4 regions of the Laedolimicola sp. genome follow, and region 4 is predicted to be linked to each of the others. Evidence: riboswitches for the same ligand, from Rfam matches in the RefSeq annotation. Region 4 holds a riboswitch; each other region holds the start of a gene.
What was found. Region 4 has a riboswitch for cobalamin ahead of ACTRC3_RS04365 (ABC transporter substrate-binding protein). Riboswitches for the same ligand answer to the same signal wherever they lie in the genome.
Positions count from the first base shown of each region.

Region 1 (5,053 bases), on a different contig from region 4:
AATACGGAATTTTTGCAGGACGCCGGTCTGGAAATGTTCAAAGGAGCTCTGTTGACAAATCAGGCGTTGCAGACAAATGATCCGGATATCTACGCGGTCGGCGACTGCGCTATGGTAACGAACCGGATTACCGGAAAGCCCCAGTGGTCGCCCATGGGTTCCACAGCGAATATAGCGGGCCGCGCGGCGGCGCAGCACCTTGCCGGGAAAACAGTGCAGTATCCGGGCGTGCTGGGAACCGGCGTGGCGAAGCTGGCCGGCTTCTGCATGGGAAGAACCGGATTACTGGAGCAGGCGGCGCGGGAAGCAGGCTATGACGCAGAGAGTGTGATTTGTGTGGTGGACGATAAGGCACATTACTATCCGGGCGCAGCTTTATTTGTCATAAAGCTGATTGCAGATCGGGAAAGCCACAGGCTGCTTGGTATGCAGACTGTGGGAACGGGAGCGGTGGATAAGCTGACGGATATAGCGGTGACTGCGATTTCCATGAAAGCGACCCTGGAGGATCTGCAGTACATGGATTTTGCGTACGCGCCGCCCTTCTCCACTGCGATTCATCCGCTGCAGCATGCAGTGAATATTCTGCTGAATAAGCTGAACGGGGAGCTGGACAGCATGACGGCCGCAGAGTATGCGGAAGAAGGAGAAAATTATCGGATCGTGGATGCGGGTATTACACCGTCGCTGCACGGGTATCCCTATGTGGATCTGAACAGCCTGGACGGTCCGGCAGACGGGCTTGGCAGGAACGAAAAACTGCTTTTGGTATGTTCCAAGGGAAAACGGGCTTATCTGGTGCAGAACCGTCTGAAGGCTTACGGATATACGGATACAAAGGTACTGGAGGGCGGCATGACCTTCCATACAGAATTAACAGAGGAAGAATAAAAGGAGGCACACAATGGCTACATTAACAATCAGCAAGGAAGATGAAAAGCGCGTAAAGGCAATGGGATTTCTGAGCAATAAGGGAACCGATAATTTCTCGGCAAGAATCATTACCGTCAATGGAAAGATAACGGCTGCGCAGCAGAGATGCATTGCGGAAGCGGCGGAAAAATTCGGAAACGGAGTGATAACCTTTACCACCCGTCTGACGGTGGAGGTACAGGGCGTTCCCTACGACAAAATCGAAGAATTCAAGGAATATATTGCCAGAGAAGGACTAATTACAGGTGGAACCGGTTCTGTGGTACGCCCGGTTGTAGCCTGTAAGGGAACCACCTGCCAGTATGGACTTTTGGATTCCTTCGCCATTTCCGAGGAAATCCATCACCGTTTTTATGAGGGGTATCACACGGTAAAGCTGCCGCACAAATTTAAGATTGCGGTAGGCGGCTGCCCCAACAATTGTGTAAAACCGGATTTAAATGATTTGGGAATCATCGGTCAGAGAATCCCCGAATTTGACGAGGATAGCTGCAACGGATGTAAGAAGTGCAGCGTAGAGGCAGCCTGTCCCATCGGCGCGGCAAAGGTGAAGGACGGCGTTCTGGAGATTAACAAAGAAATCTGTAACAATTGCGGCCGCTGTGTGGGTCAATGCCGTTTCGACGCCATCGAAGACGGTCAGTACGGATTTAAGATTTACATCGGCGGCCGCTGGGGCAAAAAAATCAATCACGGAAAAGCGCTGCGTAAGGTGTTCACCAGTAAGGAAGAAGCCTTAAACGTGATTGAAAAGGCGATTCTCCTGTATCGGGAGCAGGGCATTACCGGCGAACGTTTCGCTGCGACCATCGAACGTCTCGGCTTCGATAACGTGGAGCAGCAGCTTCTGTCTGATGAAATTCTGGAGAGAAAGCAGGAGATTCTGGATGCGCAGCTTCATCTGACAGGAGGAGCAACCTGTTAAAAGGGAAACCCTATAGGGTATATTTTGTTGACGAAAGCCCGTCTGTATGCTACACTGACTAAGGTATAACGCAGAGAGTATGCATGATGCATAAAGCAGGGGAATCAGGTGGAAGGCCTGAGCGATCCGGTCACTGTAAGCAGCGTGTCTGCAAGCCAGGCTACCTGCTCTTTGCGGGAAATGGACAGGCTTCCGTGGAAAGCGGTTCCGGATATAGTTGGCGGCCGATGGGATGAAATCCGCTGCTGATCATAGGGAGAGATCTGTCATAAAATACAGATCTCTTTTTGTTTTGCAAGCGCATGAGGAGAAAATTATGTTAAATCAGTTTTCAAGAACAGAACTTTTACTGGGAAAAGAAGCCATGGAGATTCTGGAGCATTCCAGGGTGGCAGTCTTCGGCATCGGCGGCGTGGGCGGCTATGTGGTGGAGGCCCTGGCGAGAAGCGGCGTGGGAGCCTTTGATCTCATCGACGACGATAAGGTGTGCCTGACGAACCTGAACCGCCAGATTATTGCCACCCGGAAGACGGTGGGTAAGTACAAGGCCGAGGTCATGAAGGAGCGTATCCTGGAGATCAATCCGAAGGCGGAGGTCAATACACATCTCTGCTTCTTCCTGCCGGAAAATAAGGATGAATTTGATTTCAGCCGGTACACCTATGTGGTGGACGCCATCGATACAGTCACCGCGAAGATTTCTCTGGTGGAGGAATGTGAGAAGGCAGGCGTGCCTCTGATCAGCAGCATGGGAGCGGGCAATAAGCTGAATCCCTTCCTGTTCGAGGTGGCGGATATCTATAAGACCAGCGTATGTCCGCTGGCGAGAGTCATGCGGCGCGAATTGAAAAAACGCGGCATCAAAAAGCTGAAGGTGGTCTACTCCAAGGAGAAGGCGGTGCGTCCCATCGAGGACATGTCCATCAGCTGCAGAACCAACTGTATCTGCCCGCCGGGAGCCAAGCATAAATGTACTGAACGCCGTGACATTCCGGGTTCGACCGCATTTGTACCGTCCGTAGCGGGACTTCTGATCGCAAGTGAAATCGTAAAGGATCTGACCGAGGACGCCATGAACCGCGCCCGGGCAGCCCAGGAGCAGGAGGAGAATAAATAGATGAAGGGTAAATTATACGGCATCGGCGTGGGTCCGGGTGATCCGGAGCTGTTGACGCTGAAAGCAAAACGGATTCTCGATGAAGCGGATATCATCGCCGTTCCGGTAAAAGAAGCCGGAGAAGAGAGTACGGCGCTGGAAATCATCCGCCCGGTGGTGGAACTGGAGCATAAGCACCTCCTGGAAGTCATTTTCCGGATGGCAAAGGATAAGGAGGAGCGGAAGAAGTGCAGAGCAGCGGCCTGCGAGCAGCTGACCGCAGAGCTTTCCCGGGGAAAGAATATCGCTATGATTACCCTGGGCGACGTCTCGGTATACAGCACTTACATGTATGTGAACCAGTATGTGGCAGAGCATGGCTTTGAAACGGAGATTATCCCGGGTATTCCATCCTTCTGCAGCGGAGCGGCTGCGGCCCGGTTACCGCTGATGGAGGGAAATGAGTCCCTGGTGATCGTGCCCTCCGTCCGTGCGGAGCAGCAGGTGGAGGAGGCCATCGCCCACTATGACAACGTGGTCATCATGAAGGCAGGTGGCAGCATTGGCCGCATCCTGGAGCTGATGAAAAAGTATGACCGCGCGGAAAGCTGCGCTACGGTCATCAGCTGCGTGGGTATGAAGGACGAATATATCGGATCCCTGGATCCGGAGAGAACATACAGTTACTTTACAACCGTCATCATTAAGAGAGAGAAGAGGTAAAACAATGGTATCATTTATCGGAGCAGGCCCGGGAGATCCGGAGCTTCTGACAATTAAGGGAAAGAAACTGATCGACAGCGCGGATATTATCATTTACGCAGGTTCTCTGGTAAACCCCAAGGTGCTGGCGGACGCCAAGGAGGGCGCGCAGATCTATAACAGCGCCACCATGACCCTGGAAGAGGTTCTGGCTGTCATGAAGGACGGCGAAGCCAAGGGCCTGAAGGTGGTCCGTGTACATACCGGCGACCCGGCTATCTTCGGCGCGCACCGGGAGCAGATGGACGCTCTCGATCGCATGGGTATCGAGTATGAGGTCATTCCGGGGGTCAGCTCTTTCCTGGCGACTGCGGCAGCCCTGAAGAAGGAATACACGCTGCCGGGTGTGAGCCAGACGGTGATCCTGACCCGCATGGAGGGCAGAACGCCCATGCCGGAGGGGGAAAAGCTTCAGGATCTGGCCAGACATCACGCCACCATGATCATTTTCCTGAGCATCGGTATGATGGAGGAGCTGTCCGCAACCCTTCGGAAAGAATATCGTCCGGATACACCTGTGGCAGTTGTATACAAGGCAAGCTGGCCGGAACAGAAGATTGTAAGAGGAACCCTGTTGGACATTGCAGAGAAGGTAAAGGCAGCAGGCATCACCAAGACTGCGCTGACTGTAGTAGGAGATTTCCTGGGAGATGATTATGAGCTGTCCAGGCTTTATGACAAGACCTTTACCCATGAGTTCCGGAAGGGAGTCGAAGCGTAATGAGCATCCGGCTTATCAGCATCAGCCATAAGACGGCGCCGCTGGAGGTTCGGGAGCTTTTCGCCTTTACCAAAGAGAAGCAGGCGGAGCTTGAGAAAATCCTCATAGACGAGGGCGGCGCGGCAGAGAGCGTCATTATCGCTACCTGCAACCGGACAGAGATTTATACCTATTTTGATAAAAACCAGGATAAGAAGAAAAACGTATTTACCAGGCTGCAGGAGCTGATTCTCCGGGAATCCGGAGCGGCAGCCGTGAAAGAGGACGTATCCGATTATCTGCGCTTCTATCAGGACAGAAAAGCGGTCAATCACCTGTTTTCCGTGACAGCGGGACTGGATTCCATGGTGGTGGGCGAGGATCAGATTCTCGGCCAGGTAAAGCATGCGCATGCGCTGGCACAGGAGGCGGGCAACAGCGGGAAATACCTGAATACCCTGTTCCGCTATGCCGTGACCTGTTCCAAGAAGATTAAGACGGATACGGATTTGTCGAAGACCTCGGTATCTACGGCGACCCTGGCGGTCAAGGCAGCGGAAGAAGCCTTTGGCGGAAGCCTGGCGGGTAAAAATGTTATGGTTATCGGCGGTACCGGTCAGATCGGCGGTATCGTACT
Region 1 covers NZ_JBOKYU010000007.1:27,805-32,857, forward strand. Annotated here, with positions in the region: gene ACTRC3_RS03355 (FAD-dependent oxidoreductase) at 1-891, shown strand, start outside; gene ACTRC3_RS03360 (4Fe-4S binding protein) at 905-1,858, shown strand; cobalamin riboswitch at 1,917-2,044, shown strand; gene ACTRC3_RS03365 (tRNA threonylcarbamoyladenosine dehydratase) at 2,175-2,975, shown strand; gene cobI (precorrin-2 C(20)-methyltransferase) at 2,976-3,677, shown strand; gene cobM (precorrin-4 C(11)-methyltransferase) at 3,682-4,437, shown strand; gene hemA (glutamyl-tRNA reductase) at 4,437-5,053, shown strand, end outside.
Region 1: linked by a shared signal. The riboswitch ahead of ACTRC3_RS03365 (tRNA threonylcarbamoyladenosine dehydratase) and the one ahead of ACTRC3_RS04365 (ABC transporter substrate-binding protein) in region 4 are both predicted to bind cobalamin.

Region 2 (5,053 bases), on a different contig from region 4:
ACTCATTGTTCCCGTTCCCTTCTGTCACTGTGCAAATTCCCACAGCTATCGTGTGTCTGTTATCCGGCGCATACTTTCCGGATCCCTCTCTTTGCGTTCCGAAGCGTATCAGTTTAACTTGTAAAGATAAGTCAGATCCCCGTCGTCCCCCACCAGCATCCGGTGAATATCCGACGTAATCGTGCCCAGCTCCATGGTAGACTGATACAGATTCTTCATGGTACAGTACACATGGCCCTCCTGCACTGCCCTGAATTTCCCCAGCAGCGGGCTTTTTGCCAGCAGCTCATCCACCGAGGAGAGCTGTCCCTCTATGGTACTGTTGTAAATGATGTAATCCGCGTCCTTCGCCCCTGCGTAGAACTCCTCCATCGTCATGGACAGGGTGGAAGTAGCATCCTCTGCATCTCCCAGATCCTGGAAAATATACGTGCCGCCCGCCAGCTCAATCATCTTCGGCAGATAGTCGGCAGATTTCCGCACGTTGGCTTCGCCGTTGCTGGTGATATAGAAAAATGCCACCGTCTTGCCTGTGGCTTCTTCGCCGCTGATGGCCTTAAAAGCATCCGCCTCACTGGCAAAGGCCGCCTCAGCCTCTTCCTCATGGCCGGTCAGCAGGCCGTAGAGCTTCACCCACTCGGTCCTGCCTAAGGGGTTCGGCTCATAGCTGGAATGATCTATCAGCACCGGAATTCCGAATTTATCCAGCTGCTCCTGCACCTCCGGCGTATGGGAAATCATGGTGTTCTCGATGGCCAGGCCGCAATTTTCCGCCAGAATCTGCTCATAATCCGGCGCAGAATATTTGCCTGCATAGAGAATGTCGCCATTCTCCATGGCTGCCTTCGCCGCATCGATATACCAGCCGTCGGCTTTGGTGCCGCTGAAGCGAATACTGTCCAGGGCGTCCAGGGATACGAACATGTCCATGACCGCCGAAGCCACCAGATATATATTCTGAATGGGCTGCTGAAGTACCGTGATATCCTTCGCCAGATCCTCCGGCGCTTCCTTATCCTCAGGAACCACCAGGAAGCGTCCGCCGTCCGTGATGGTTATCAGTGAATAGCCGCCCTCATAATTGTCAATGGTAAATTTCTGCGCGTATTCCAGCTTCGTGCTGTCCGTATAAGTCAGCTCGTCACTGATATCCGTGCTGTTCTCTGCCGTGCCGGAACCGCCTGCTCCACAGGCCGTAAGTCCCAGACACATAGCCAGGCACAGAAGAAGTGCCATCAGTTTCTTTTTCATGCCTTTGTATTCCTCTTCTTCCGCATCACAGTCGCCGCAATCGCTGCCGCTACCGCAATTATCACAATACCTGCTGCCGCCGTAGTGGAGCCCGCTCCTCCCGTGCTGCCGCCATTCTCTCCCTGAATAGAATCTGACGCAAAGGTCAGCGTATATTCTACCTCATGGGGCGTACTCATGGCCGTCGTATCGCCAATCACATCGATCCCCTCGTCAAAGACCTCCACCGGAATTTCAAAAACCGAATGCTCGTCTGTACTCACCGGAAGATACTTCTCGCCGCCCACGATCATATAGTCGTAGTGATTGCTGCTCCAGGTAATCTGGGCCACAGCCTGTCCGTCCTCCACGGACAACGCGGCAGGTGACTCAATAGTGGCCCGGCCGCTGCCGCCCTCCATGGCCACTTCTACCGTATAATTACCGTCCGCCAGCTGTAAATCCTCGATTGTCATTGTCTTACTCCTTCTATTTGAATTTCCTATAATTGGAACAAGGGGGCTGCCGCAAAACGTTCTGCACATTCTACAACAGCCCCTGCATGTTATTGTTCGCTTTTTCTAAAGCCTAGTCCTGAAGAAGCTCCGGATTGGATACGCTGACCTTATGGTCGTACCATACGCCCTTGGTTCCGATCAGCGCCAGGTCGAATTCCTCGTCCAGTGCGGGAACCGGTACGTCGAAGGCATTGGCCTCCTCCGGTTCTGTACCATCGCCGAAATCTACGGTCTCTACGGTCGGCTGCAGAAGCTCTGCGCCGTCCTTCTGGGCATCCTCTGCCAGACCTTCATACAGATTCACAATGTTCTTGGAAGGCATAACCACATGAATGGTCATCTGTCCGTCCTTTACGGTCAGCGTTCCCTTTCCCTCGTAAAATTCATTTACATGGAACATACTGCTGTCTGTATTGAAATCTGCGGTGTAAACGCCGTCCTCCAGTGCCGCTGCTGCAGCTTCTTCTGCGTCAGCCTTTTCCGGCTCCGCCGTTTCTTCTGTCTTGGCAGTTTTCTCATCGGAGCTTTCCGCTTCTGTGGTAGTCTCTGCAGCCGGCGTCTCCGCCTTGCTGCCGCAGCCCATCACCAGTGTGCAGCTTAAGACTGCCATTCCCATTAACGCGATGATTTTCTTCTTCATTTCTTTTCTTGTCCTTTATCCTTACTTATTTCATAGCCTCTGCGGTATGAGCAACATAGAGATTCTGGATTGCCTCGATCTCGCCCAGACCTGCGATCTGGCAGTCTACGCTCTCGAACTTGCCGGATGCGTTGAACATGCTCTTCCAGGAATCGTCATCGTCGCCTGCCATGTCGTTGTTTGCATGGTCGCCTGCAACTACCATCAGCGGACGAAGTACAACCTTGGTGTAACCGGCCTCTGCAACTGCGTTAATCACATTCTCACATGCAGTATCTTCCGGCTCGCCCTCTACGGTTCCGATAAATACGTTCTCATATCCCAGATCCTTCATCTGTGCCTGCATCTGGCTATAGGAAATCTTTGCGGTATGGGAGGTACCATGACCCATGAATACAAATGCCACGCCATCCTCTTTTGCTGCGTCCAGAGTATCGAAACCAGCCGTCTTTACAGCCTCAGCAGTAATAGCCTCGGCAACAGCCTTCTTGTCTGCGTTGACTGCGGAAGCGTCTGCTCCAACCTCGCCCAGAAGCGGCTCAGCTACCTTTACAGACTCAAATTTATCCTTGTATGCGTCTACCGCCTCCATCAGCTCGTCGTACTCAGCGCCGTGCATCAGATGGGTCGGCTGTACTACCAGGTTCTTTACGCCGTTGGCAACTGCGCGATCCAGAGCCTGATCCATGTTGTCAATTGCCTCGCCGTCGCGGGCCTGGATATGGTTGATGATGATCTGTGCGGTAAAGGCACGTCTTACGGACCAGTCCGGATTTGCCTCTGCCAGAGCGTCCTCGATACCCTTGATATCAGCTACACGGCTGTCATTGAAGGAAGTACCAAAGCTTACTACCAGCAGCTCGTTCTCGCCGATCTCGTCCTGGTTTCTCGGATCATCCTTGGAAGCGTCTCCGGTGTCGCGTCCGAAGTAATCCGGGTCAGCGTTCTCGCCCTCTACCAGCTCCTTCTGAGCGTCTGTCAGAGCGTCCCATGCTTCCTTGGCTGCCTTACAGTCAGCGTCTGTGGTCTCTGTTCTCTCCTGAACATAGATCTTGTCAATCAGGGCTGCTACGTTGTCAGCTGCAGCCTGATCTGCGTCCGCGTCGTCTGCAGTCTCCTCTGCAGCGTCTGTGGTCTCTTCCGTAGTAGTAGTGTCTGCAGCCGGCGTCTCAGCCTTGCTGCCGCAGCCTGCCAGCATGGATGCTGTCAGAGTTGTTACACATAACAGTGTTACAAGTTTCTTTTTCATTTTCTTTTCCTCCTGCAAAAATTTTTCAGTTAAATGAAATTCATAAGATCAGAAGGAATCTGCTAAAAAATCCGACGATCCTGTGGATCGTCGGATTTTCAGTCGTCAGCTTTACATCTGTTCGCCCATCCACGCAAAACAGCGCTGCGCGGAACAGCTGTGTCTATACCCCATCTGGCACTATCAATCCTCGTGATCCGGAATCTTTCGACTCCATGCGCCGCAGTCTGGCAGGTCTCCTGGCTTACAGTACAAGCGCTGCTTATCGTCTTCCCGATGGCTCAGTGACGTATGATAAGCCGCTCCTGCATACAGTGACGAGATCGCGCAGGTCTCTCACCTGCTTCCCTATTCTCCGTTTTTTAACGGCACCAGCTGCTTCTTATTTGATTTCACATAACCTACACAAGCATTATAGCAGTCTTTCTGAAATAATCAACTGTTTTTCCGCTATTTTTTCTTCCTTTTTGCATTATTTCGCCCGTTTTTTCATAAATAACAGATAAGCGAGCAGCAATATGATACCTACCGGCAGAGAAATCAGCGCAGACTGGGTAAATCCTGCCACAATATAGGTAATAAAGGAAATCACTGCTACACTGACCGCATAGGGAAGCTGGGTGGACACATGGTTTACATGGTTACACTGGGCTCCCGCAGACGCCATAATGGTCGTATCGGAAATCGGGGAGCAGTGGTCGCCGCAGACAGCGCCCGCCATGCAGGCAGAGATGGCCACGGTCATCAACGCCGGATGGGTGGTCTGGAACGCGTCTACCACAATCGGAATCAGGATACCAAAGGTTCCCCAGGAGGTTCCGGTGGCAAAAGCCAGGAAGCATCCAACCAGGAAAATAATAGCCGGAAGCAGAGCAACCATACCCTGAGAGCTGCTCTTAATCAGATTAGCCACGAACTCCGCGGCGCCCAGGCTGTCTGTCATGGCCTTCAGGGTCCAGGCGAAGGTCAGAATCATGATGGCCGGAACCATGGCCTTGAAGCCCTCGGGAATGCAGTTCATGCACTCCTTGAAGCCCAGGACCTTACGGCTCACATACAGCAGAATCGTGATGACCAGGGCGAAAGCACTTCCGATGGCCAGACCGATGGACGCATCACTGTTGGAGAAGGCGGTCACGAAGTCCGCGCCGTCAAAGAAGCCGCCGGTGTAAATCATGCCGATAACACAGCAGATGATCAGGGAAAGAATCGGAATCAGCAAATCCTTTACGGAACCATTTCCCACGTTATCCAGGCCTTCTGCGTTGCCGTAAGGTCTGTCCGGCGTAGTAAACAGGTCGCCCTTCTTTGCGTTGTCCTCATGGACCTTCATGGAACCGAAATCAATGTTCAGAATTGCTATCGTAATCATCATAACGATAGTCAGAATCGCGTAGAAATTATAGGGAATCGCGC
Region 2 covers NZ_JBOKYU010000001.1:30,153-35,205, forward strand. Annotated here, with positions in the region: gene ACTRC3_RS00140 (FecCD family ABC transporter permease) at 1-6, opposite strand, end outside; gene ACTRC3_RS00145 (ABC transporter substrate-binding protein) at 109-1,251, opposite strand; gene ACTRC3_RS00150 (hypothetical protein) at 1,248-1,706, opposite strand; gene ACTRC3_RS00155 (hypothetical protein) at 1,819-2,388, opposite strand; gene ACTRC3_RS00160 (sirohydrochlorin cobaltochelatase) at 2,414-3,637, opposite strand; cobalamin riboswitch at 3,850-4,027, opposite strand; gene ACTRC3_RS00165 (Na+/H+ antiporter NhaC family protein) at 4,110-5,053, opposite strand, start outside.
Region 2: linked by a shared signal. The riboswitch ahead of ACTRC3_RS00160 (sirohydrochlorin cobaltochelatase) and the one ahead of ACTRC3_RS04365 (ABC transporter substrate-binding protein) in region 4 are both predicted to bind cobalamin.

Region 3 (5,053 bases), on a different contig from region 4:
GCCCTGGCAGAGGGGATACTGGATGGTCCATTGCTCCGGCAGGTCGAAGAATTCCCACTCGCCGCCGCCCTTTTTGCTGCGGTGGTAATGGCCGTTCATGCGCTTCCAGCCAGGCAGCTTTCGCTCCGTATCCCAGATGACCTGGGGATCCGGCCGCACCAGCAGGTAATCGCCCCAGCGCTCCAGCTTTTCTCCTTTCGAAGTATCCAGTATCTCATAATCGGTCCAGTTATCTGCGATCCACATGACAATCTCCTTTGGTCTTTAAAAATAAGCGGAAAATACTGTCCACCACCATGATGGACAGGGCGATCATTCCCGCCACAATCAGTGTCTGAATAATATAATAGGAAGTCATTCCGTCGGAACGGATGACAGAGTGGGCGATGCGGAACATGCCCGCGCCCGGCACCAGCGGTAAGATGCCCGGGATGACGAAAATCGTGACCGGAGCCTTCAGGACCCTTGCGAAAATCTGGCCGCAGAGGGAGACGAGACAGCCGGACAGAAAGGTGGACATGGCCACAGACAGATTGATTCCGATGAGAAACAGATAGATCCACCAGCCCACCGCGCCGGTGAAACCGGCCCAGATGATATATTTGCGCGGTACGTGCAGCAGAAAAGAAAAGGCCACAACGGAAAAAAACGCGCCGATAACCTGTATCAGCATAAAACCTCCTTACTGAATGAAACGAAGTCCGATGACAATACCCATAGCTACAGAGGCGGCGACCACAAAGGCCTCCATCATCCGGGCGGAGCCGGAGATATAATCCCCGTGCAGGGTGTCAAAGACCGCGTTGGTGATGGCTACGCCGGGAACCAGGGGCATAATGGCCGCGATGATGATGGAATCCAGGTTCCCTATAATAGGAAGAAACTTCAGAAGTCCGCCTGCGAACAGTGAGATTACCACAGCGCTCAGCAGGATTCCGAAGAAGGAGGGCAGCTTCATGCAGCTGCACAGATACAGGCAGATGGCCATGAAAAATCCGGCCACACCCGCCACAAAGGCCTCCTGCCAGGTTCCGCCGTAGGTCAGTGCAAAGGCCGCGGCCACGCCTGCGTTGGCCAGCAGAAAAGCCTGGGGCGGATGCGGTTCCTTTTTCAGCTTTTTAATCTTCCGGAAGGCTTCCTCCAGTTCCAGCTCCCCGCCGCAGAGTCCTCTGGAAATACTGTTAATTTCGTCGATGATACTCAGGTTCGTGCCACGGCTGTGAATCCGGCGGGTCACCGTCATGGACTGGATGGACGGGTCGTCCAGAGTGACCAGAAATCCGGTCACCATCACGAAGGCCTCGGCGGTCTTCAGTCCCGACAGCTCCAGCATCCGCTGCATGGTATCCTCCACCCGGTAAGTCTCAGCCCCGTTGGCCAGCATCAGCTCCCCCGCCATGACGGCGGTGTCGAGCAAAAGTTTGTAATCCATTTGTCTGATTTCCTTATACCTGATTTTGTATTGAGAATAATCTATGCCCATTATACCTATGTAAGAGAAGCGGGTCAAGGAAAGTATGGACAGAAAGAGAAATAATTCCTGTTTCCGAAAGGACAGGCTGAATTACCGGAAGACAAAAAATGGAAAAATCTTGACAGATATAGAGGAATCAAGTAAAATAAACGGGCATAGTGTTGTCAGTCGCGTACGGCGGCTGATAAAGAATAGAGAATCATGTGGAAATCATGGACGGTACCGCCACTGTATACATAAAGAACGATCCTTAGATGAAAGTCCGCCATTGGGGTAAACCTGAGAAGGCGAGGAGAGTTCGCTGGGCTTCTTCCCTGAATATGTGAGTCAGGAGAACTGCTATGCAGCAACCTTAGCGAACGATCTATTTGCGAAGGCTTATTTCCCATGTAAAATCGGTCATGGATGCAAAAGTATCCATGGCTTTTTTATTGCTGAAACGGAGGAAAACAGTGAAAAAGAACAGGCTCGTATCCAGACTTATCCAGATGTGCGTAGTGCTGATAGGCATTTCCTTTCTGACCTTTTTATTAACATACCTTGCGCCGGGCGATCCGGCCACAGCTATGTATGATTCCCTGGGAATTACCCCGAGTCCGGAAATGCTGGAGCAGGCCAGGCAGTCCATGGGACTGGACAAACCCTTTTTACAGCAATATGTGGACTGGATAGGCGGTATTTTTCACGGAGATTTTGGAACCTCCTTCAGTAAAAGCGCCCCGGTACTGGAGCTGCTGATGAAAAGGCTGCCGGCAACGTTCCGGCTGGCCCTGTTTTCCCTGGGGCTGATGTTAATTGTTTCGGTTCCCCTTGGAATTCTTTCAGCGGTCAGACAGGACGGGATAGCGGATTATATCGTTCGCTTTCTTTCTTTCCTGGGTATTTCACTTCCGGGCTTCCTGATTGGCCTGATCTTATTATATGTCTTCGCTTTGAAGCTGGGACTGGTAAAGGTGGCGAGCAGCTCCGTCGGAATGGAACAGATGCTGCTGCCGGGGATTACGCTGGCCATTGCCATGGCCTCCAAATATTCCAGACAGGTGCGCACGGCGGTATTGGAGGAGCTGCACCAGGATTACGTGACAGGCGCGAGAGCCCGGGGAATGAATCAGTGGGAAATACTGTTCCGCCAGGTTCTTCCCAACGCCATGCTCCCGCTGGTTACCATGCTGGGGCTATCCTTTGGATCGCTTCTCGGAGGAACCTCGGTGGTGGAGATTATTTTTTCCTATCCGGGACTGGGTATCCTGGCGGTGGGAGCGGTGAAAGCGCGGGATTATCCGTTGATCCAGGGCTTCGTATTGTGGATAGCCCTGATCTATATGGTGGTAAACCTGTTGGTGGATATATCCTATCATTACATTGATCCGAGGACCAGGGAGGGGGAGAACGGATGAAAAAGAATACAAGATTTGCGGTGCTTTCCATTCTGGTTTTCCTTATTCTGGCAGTGGCGTTCCTGGCGGACAAAATCGTTCCCTACGATCCGTTGAGCGCGTCACTGAGCGACGCATTCCAGGCGCCCGGAAAAGATCACTATTTCGGAACCGACGCGCTGGGGCGGGACGTGTTCTCCCGGGTGATCTGCGGGGCGACCACCAGTGTATACAGCGTACTGATTCTGGTGGCGGTAATCCTGGTTGTGGGTACCTTTCTTGGAATCATAGCCGGGTATTTCGGCGGAGTGGCAGACGCGGTAATCATGAGAGTGGGCGATATGATGATCGCCTTCCCGGATCTGATTCTGGCCATGGCAATCGCGGGAATTCTCGGGCCAAGCCTGAAAAATTCCATGATTGCAATCGCGGCGGTAAGCTGGACCAGATATGCCAGACTATCCAGAAGCCTGGTGCTGAAGATACGGAACAGGACTTATATATCCGCGGCGGAAATCTCAGGATCCAGACACAGCAGAATCCTGATGAGATATATGCTGCCCAACGCGCTTCCTACGATGATCATTACGGCAGCGACGGATATCGGCACCATCATGCTGTCGCTGGCAAGCCTGTCCTTCCTTGGCTTTGGAATCCAGCCCCCCACACCGGAATGGGGATATATGCTGAGCGAGGGAAGAACCTATATACTGAGCAGCCCGTGGCTGCTGTTTTGTCCGGGACTTGCGGTCTTTATTACGGTAGTCATCTTTAATCTCTGGGGTGACTGTATTAGAGATATGATAGATCCAAATGCAACAGAAAAACGAAGAAAGAAGAGGAGAAAGAGAAGATGAACGGAAAAAAACTGATTGCCCTTGCCCTTAGCCTGTGCCTTGCGGGCAGTATCACAGCATGCGGCGGCAGCGCAGGAACAGAGCAGAAAGCAGTGTCAGACGGAGGAAGCGCGAAAACACAGCTAAATGTGGCGACAGAGTTGACCAGCGCAACCCTGGATCCGGCAGATGACTGGAACAGCTGGTTTGTAATGCGCTGGGGCGCGCTGGAAACCCTGACCCGTTTTGAGGACGACGGCACCGTGTCGCCGTGGCTGGCAGAAGACTGGTCTGTAGCGGACGATCAGCTGACCTGGACCATAAAGCTGAAAGAAAATGTAACCTTCTCCAATGGAGAATCGATGACGGCGACAAAGGTTCAGGAATCCCTGGAGAGATTATTTGAGGTGACAGATCCCAATAAGGGCGGAAATGGAAACCCCTGGAATTATTTCACATATGACAGTATCAGCGCAGACGATGAAGCCTGGACTGTGACGATTGTAACAAGTGAGCCGACCGTAGACCTGCCGGGCTGCCTTGCGTATCCCTGGTATGGCATTATCGATGTGGCTGGCTCTGCGGATCGCGATATCGCTGCGGACGGACCGATTTGTACAGGACCCTATTGCTTTGTATCCAACGATCCGGAGCATGATATCCAGCTGGTAAAAAATGACAATTACTGGGACGGTGAAGTACCCTTTGAGACAGTCAATGTCATGAAGCTTGGGGAGGCTTCTGCCCGCGCAATGGCCCTGCAGGACGGTTCTGCAGACATGGGAATCAACATTGCGGCGTCTGACAGAGCGGTTCTGGAGAATGCGGATACCTATCAGATTGACGTCACCGGTGGAAACCGTGTGTGCAACTGGTTTATCAATTTTGACGGAGTGCTGGGCAATGATACCCTGAGAAAAGCGGTGATGACGGCAATTGACGGTCAGACCGTGTGCGATGTATCCACAGGCGGCTCCTATACTTACACCAATAATACGCCGGTACCCGGCTATGATTTGGATAACCCGTACAGCTACGATCCGGAGGCAGCTAAGACTATGCTGGACGAGGCCGGTATCGTAGACGGCGATGGAGACGGATACCGCGAACTGGACGGCAAAAATATCGACATCAGTATTGTAGCGACAACCAGCCGTCAGCAGGACGTAATTGCGCAAGCGTATGGGGTCCAGCTGGAAGCAATCGGAATCAAGAGCACCATTTCCATGCCGGAAAATGTAGTAGACCTGCGGGTATCCCAGGGCTTTGATCTGATGTTCAACAATGAAGTAACCACACCTACCGGAGATCCGGAGAACTTCCTGAAGCACTGGTACGGAAAGATTACCGATACAAGCTTTAATTAC
Region 3 covers NZ_JBOKYU010000056.1:3,891-8,943, forward strand. Annotated here, with positions in the region: gene ACTRC3_RS10550 (class I SAM-dependent methyltransferase) at 1-246, opposite strand, end outside; gene ACTRC3_RS10555 (threonine/serine exporter family protein) at 230-673, opposite strand; gene ACTRC3_RS10560 (threonine/serine exporter family protein) at 683-1,432, opposite strand; cobalamin riboswitch at 1,614-1,832, shown strand; gene nikB (nickel ABC transporter permease) at 1,927-2,871, shown strand; gene nikC (nickel transporter permease) at 2,868-3,707, shown strand; gene ACTRC3_RS10575 (ABC transporter substrate-binding protein) at 3,704-5,053, shown strand, end outside.
Region 3: linked by a shared signal. The riboswitch ahead of nikB (nickel ABC transporter permease) and the one ahead of ACTRC3_RS04365 (ABC transporter substrate-binding protein) in region 4 are both predicted to bind cobalamin.

Region 4 (5,053 bases):
TCCCTGGAAAATGCGGACACTGAGAAAACAGGAAAGCTGTCAGTGGAAGTACCGACCGTACATGTGTTGACGCCGTCCGGAAAATCAGAAGCCTCTGAAGCTTGGGCAGAGGAATCGGAAGGTGCAGAAGCCTCGGATGGAGAGAACCGGAAAGAGGATGTTGCCTTATTGTTTGCAGGCGACCTGTTTCTGACTGATGTTTTACAGGAAAAATACGAGCGAAATGGCATTTCTGCAGCGGCCACATCAGATTTGCTTTCCATTACCCGCGGCGCCGATATCTTCATGCTGAATCAGGAATTTCCTTTTGGAACTACCGGTGAGGCAATGGAAGATAAGCAATATACCTTCCGGGTGGATCCCAAATATGCATCTGTATTACCGGAGCTGGGGGCAGATATCGTGACCCTGGCCAATAATCATATGCTGGATTTCGGCAGAGGGCCGCTTGCCGAGACATTAACGGCACTGGACGGAGCGGGCATTCTCCATGTGGGAGCAGGGCAGAACCTGGAGGAGGCAAAGGCTCTGAAAACCATGGAGGCAGGCGGACGGGTCATTGGCTTTCTGGGAGCCACCCGTGTGATTCCGGAGCATTCCTGGACTGCGTCTCAGAGCAATTCCGGTCTCTTTACCACCTATGATCCGACGAAGCTTCTGGGGGAGATACAGGCGGCGAAGCAGCAGTGCGACTATGTAGTGGTCTATGTCCATTGGGGAATCGAGCGGAACACAGAGCCGGAGGAGTATCAGAAGTCCTTGGCCCGCCAGTATATCGACGCCGGGGCAGACGCTGTAATTGGCGCGCACCCCCATGTGCTGCAGGGGATTGAATATTATCAGGGAAAACCGATTTTTTATAGCCTGGGCAATTTTATTTTCGCGAACCGGACCTACGAAACCATGATGGCAGAGCTGACCATTACAGACGACGGCATAGAGGTAAGGGTGATTCCCTGTGTCAGTACGGCCAACCAGATGGGACTGATGGATGGCAGTGAGCGGGCAGCCTTCTATGGAAATCTGCAGGGGCTGTGCTTCGGCGGCGTTACGATAGGGGAAGATGGAAGCGTCAGGGAGTAAGAAAAAAAGATGTATAAATTATCAGAAAAATATAAAAAATACGTGAAAAATAAAGAAATTAAAAATTTTGAAAAAAACACTTGCATTTCCCCTTGTCTTATTATATACTAAACAAGTCGCAAGCGAGCGGCACAAAAGAATAAGGAAATGGTCGATTGGTCAAGCGGTTAAGACGTCGCCCTCTCACGGCGAAAACAGGGGTTCGATTCCCCTATCGACTGCTGAAAAGCTTCTGGTTATCCAGGAGCTTTTTGTTTTATGCAACAGGAAATTCCTATGGAATCCCCTGTTACATAAAAAATATTATCGCACTGTGGAGAAGTGGAAGAAACTGGCATGGATTAACAATATTTGATGCTTGACAAGAAAAGAAAAAATATGTTATATATTTAACGGAGTGAGTGCCGACTAACAGAAATGTTGGGCCGGTGAAAAGGGAAACAGGTGTAAATCCTGTGCGGTGCCGCCGCTGTAAGCGCAAAGTTTCAGGGCCGTTTTCCTTCACTGTCCGTAAGGTACAGGAAATGGTACGGGACGGGAAGAAGGAAGACAAAAAAGGCCGGCGTAAGTCAGAAGACCTGCTTATTCTGCTTTTGCTGTCACGGTCCATGACATTTGCGAAAGATAGAGGGCGCAGTGCGTCCGGATGCCGAATACGGGTGCATCATCTGATCAGAAGTGATTGGGTGGTGCTTTTTTTATGGACGAATCATTTTACAGAACGAAGGAGAAGAAACATGAAGAAGAAAGTAGTAAGCGTACTCTTAAGTACCTGTCTCGCGGCAGGCCTGCTGGCAGGCTGTGGTTCCAAGGCAGCGGACACCACAACAGAGGAGAACACAGAGGCTGCCGAAAGCGCCGACGAGACAAAGGAGACTGCAGACGCAGACGACGCCTATGAGCCGGTTACCATTACCCTGAACCTGGAGCGTTCCGGACTGGGTGAGAACGTAGAGTACACCATCACCAAAATGCCCTCCGCTGTGGTAGCTTCCGGTGACCAGATGGCAGATTTTTTCTTTGATCTGGGATTGCAGGATCAGATGGCAGGCTATACCAAGGGCTTTTGCTGGAGTACGGCTTCCGAGTATCCGGCCCGCGATCAGGTTCCCCAGCTGATGAACCCGGGCGAAGGCCTGACAAATCTGTCCAAGGAAGAGCTGCTGGCAACCGGCTGCGATTTCCTGATGGGCTGGGATTCCACATTTTCCGATAAGAATTTCAACAAGGATTTCTGCGATGAGAATGGTATCGCCATGTATTTCCCGTATGTATGCACAGACAGCGCAACCTTTGCGGATCTGTATAAGGACTACGAAACTCTGGGCGAGATCTTCAAGGTGCAGGATCTGGCAGCTGAGAAGGTACAGGCTATGAAGGATACCCTGCAGGAGGTGCAGGACGCTCTGGGTGATGAGGCCTATGAGAATCCGGTAAAAGTATTTGCTTATGATTCCGGAGAGGATGTACCGTTTACCGCTTGCCAGGGCATGCCGGGCGACATCATCAAGAAGGCCGGCGGTATCTCCATCTTCGATGATATCGAAGCAGGCTGGGCAAAGCCCTCCTGGGAGGAAGTAGTAGAGCGTGATCCGGACGTGATTCTGATTCTGGAGTATACCGGAGACGATGTAGCAGAGAAGCGGGAGTTCCTGGAGACCAATGAATTCACCAAGGATCTGCGCGCCGTAAAGGAAGGCAGAATCTACTCCGTATGCTGCAGCGATATGCAGGGTAGCGCAGGAAGCGCCAACGCGGTTAAGACCATTGCAGAGCAGCTGTATCCGGATAAATTCTAACAGGGGGAAAGACAGGGGAGTGAAAGCTCCCCGTTTTTCTTGCTCATTCTATTTGTGTTCACGAAGGAGGAATCTATGAAAGGAACAGTAAAATCGGGCAAAGGCCGCTTCCTTGTGACGCTGCTGCTGGTATTGCTGCTGATTGCCGCGGTATTGACCATATCCGTAACCATCGGCGCAGTGAACGTCTCAGCAGGCGATATTGGAAAAATTCTGGTAAATAAAATCTCTGGGAAGGATATCTTTCGAATTGCCTGGGAGGGCAAGACGGAAAATATCATCTGGAATATCCGGTTTCCCCGCGTGCTGATGGCCTTTATCGTAGGTGCGGGACTGGCGCTGTGCGGCGTCCTGATGCAGGCGCTGACCAAGAATCCCCTGGCAGATCCCTATGTACTGGGTATCTCCTCCGGAGCTTCTGCCGGAGCAGTCTGTGCCATCCTGCTTGGTTGGTTCAGCTTTATGGGCGGATATTCCGTTATCTTTGGCGCTACCATGGGAGCGGCTGTCTCCATCTGTCTGTCTTTAAGTATCGCCTCCATTCATGGCCGGATTACCTCGACGCAGCTGGTGCTGGCGGGTATCGCGACTTCCGCCCTGTTTTCAGCCTTTACCAATCTGATGGTATACGGAATCAATACGGGATCGGATAAGACGAAGATGGCGCTCTATTGGATGGTAGGATCCTTAAGCGGAGCCACCTGGAGCAAGCTGAGATATGTGGTGGTGGTTGGCGTTGTGGTAATCGTGGTCATTTTCCTGTTCGCGAAGGAGCTGGATGTATTGCTTCTGGGCGACGACGTGGCGGAAACTCTGGGTGTGGATACCCGTAAAATGAAACTGGTTATTATTGCGGCTTCCACGATCCTGACCGGCGTTGTGGTATCCGTCAGCGGCGTTATCGGATTTGTGGGACTGGTTGTACCCCATATTATGCGAAGCTTTGTGGGATCCGGACACAGACGGCTGATCCCCATGGCGATTCTGGGAGGAGGACTCTTCACAATGCTTACCGATCTGATTTCACGCACCATCATTGCTCCGTCTGAATTGCCCATAGGCGTGGTGGCGGCCTTTTTCGGCGCGCCCTTCTTCCTGTATCTGATTCGCCGGGGCAATATGGGAAAAAAGTAGAGGAGGCAGAGTATGAGTTTACAGGTAAAAAATCTGGATTATCAGATAGACGGAAAAAGCATTCTGGAACAAATCTGCCTGGAAGTGCAGGACGGCGAGTTTGTGGGCCTGGTTGGTCCCAATGGCTGCGGCAAATCTACGCTTCTCAAAAATATCTACCGAACCTACAAGCCGGGCCGGGGTACCGTTTTTCTGAATGAAAAGGATGTGCTGGATTTTTCCTTCAAAAAAATGGCCGGGGAAATGGCAGTCATGGCCCAGGAAAATCATGTGGAGTTTGATTTCGAGGTGCGGGATATGGTCATGTTCGGCCGGTACGCCAAGAAAAAATTCCTGCAGGGGGATTCGGCGGAGGACAAGAAGCTCTGTGAAAAATGCCTGAAGGAAGTGGGACTGTCCGGCTACGAGCACCGTTCCTACTTAAGCCTGTCCGGCGGCGAGAAGCAGCGTGTGCTGCTGGCCCGGGTGCTGATGCAGGAGAGTGCCTTTATTGTGCTGGATGAGCCCACGAACCATCTGGATGTGAGCTATCAGTATCAGATTATGGATATTTTAAAGGGGCAGGACGTGACGGTATTTTCATCTATTCATGACCTGAATCTGGCGGCCCTGTACTGCGATCGGATTATTTTCATGTATCAGGGGAAGATTGTGGATTACGGTACGCCGGAAGAGGTGCTCACAAAAGAAAATATCCGGGAGTACTTTGGAATCGAAGCGCAGATCACAACCAATACGGCCACGGGAAAACGGCAGATCTATTATCTGCCGGGCTGGATAAAAAGCGGAAAAAGGGCTTGACAAAACCAGTTTCCCCTGCCTATAATAAACGCAGATTTACACATAAACCAAAAGGCTTTGACGGGAACAAGTAGAAGTCGGAGGGAGCGGACAGAAAGCAGCCGGGCGATGAGAGGCGCGCGTATCTCCTGATTTTGAATACATCCCCGAGCTTCGTACCGAACCCATTTCCGGAAGCAGTTTTCCGGGGCAGGAAGTAGGCTGCGACGGAATCCCGCACCCGTTAGCGTGCTAGA
Region 4 covers NZ_JBOKYU010000010.1:39,818-44,870, reverse strand. Annotated here, with positions in the region: gene ACTRC3_RS04375 (CapA family protein) at 1-1,083, shown strand, start outside; tRNA gene ACTRC3_RS04370 (tRNA-Glu) at 1,233-1,304, shown strand; cobalamin riboswitch at 1,466-1,683, shown strand; gene ACTRC3_RS04365 (ABC transporter substrate-binding protein) at 1,821-2,882, shown strand; gene ACTRC3_RS04360 (FecCD family ABC transporter permease) at 2,958-4,016, shown strand; gene ACTRC3_RS04355 (ABC transporter ATP-binding protein) at 4,029-4,817, shown strand.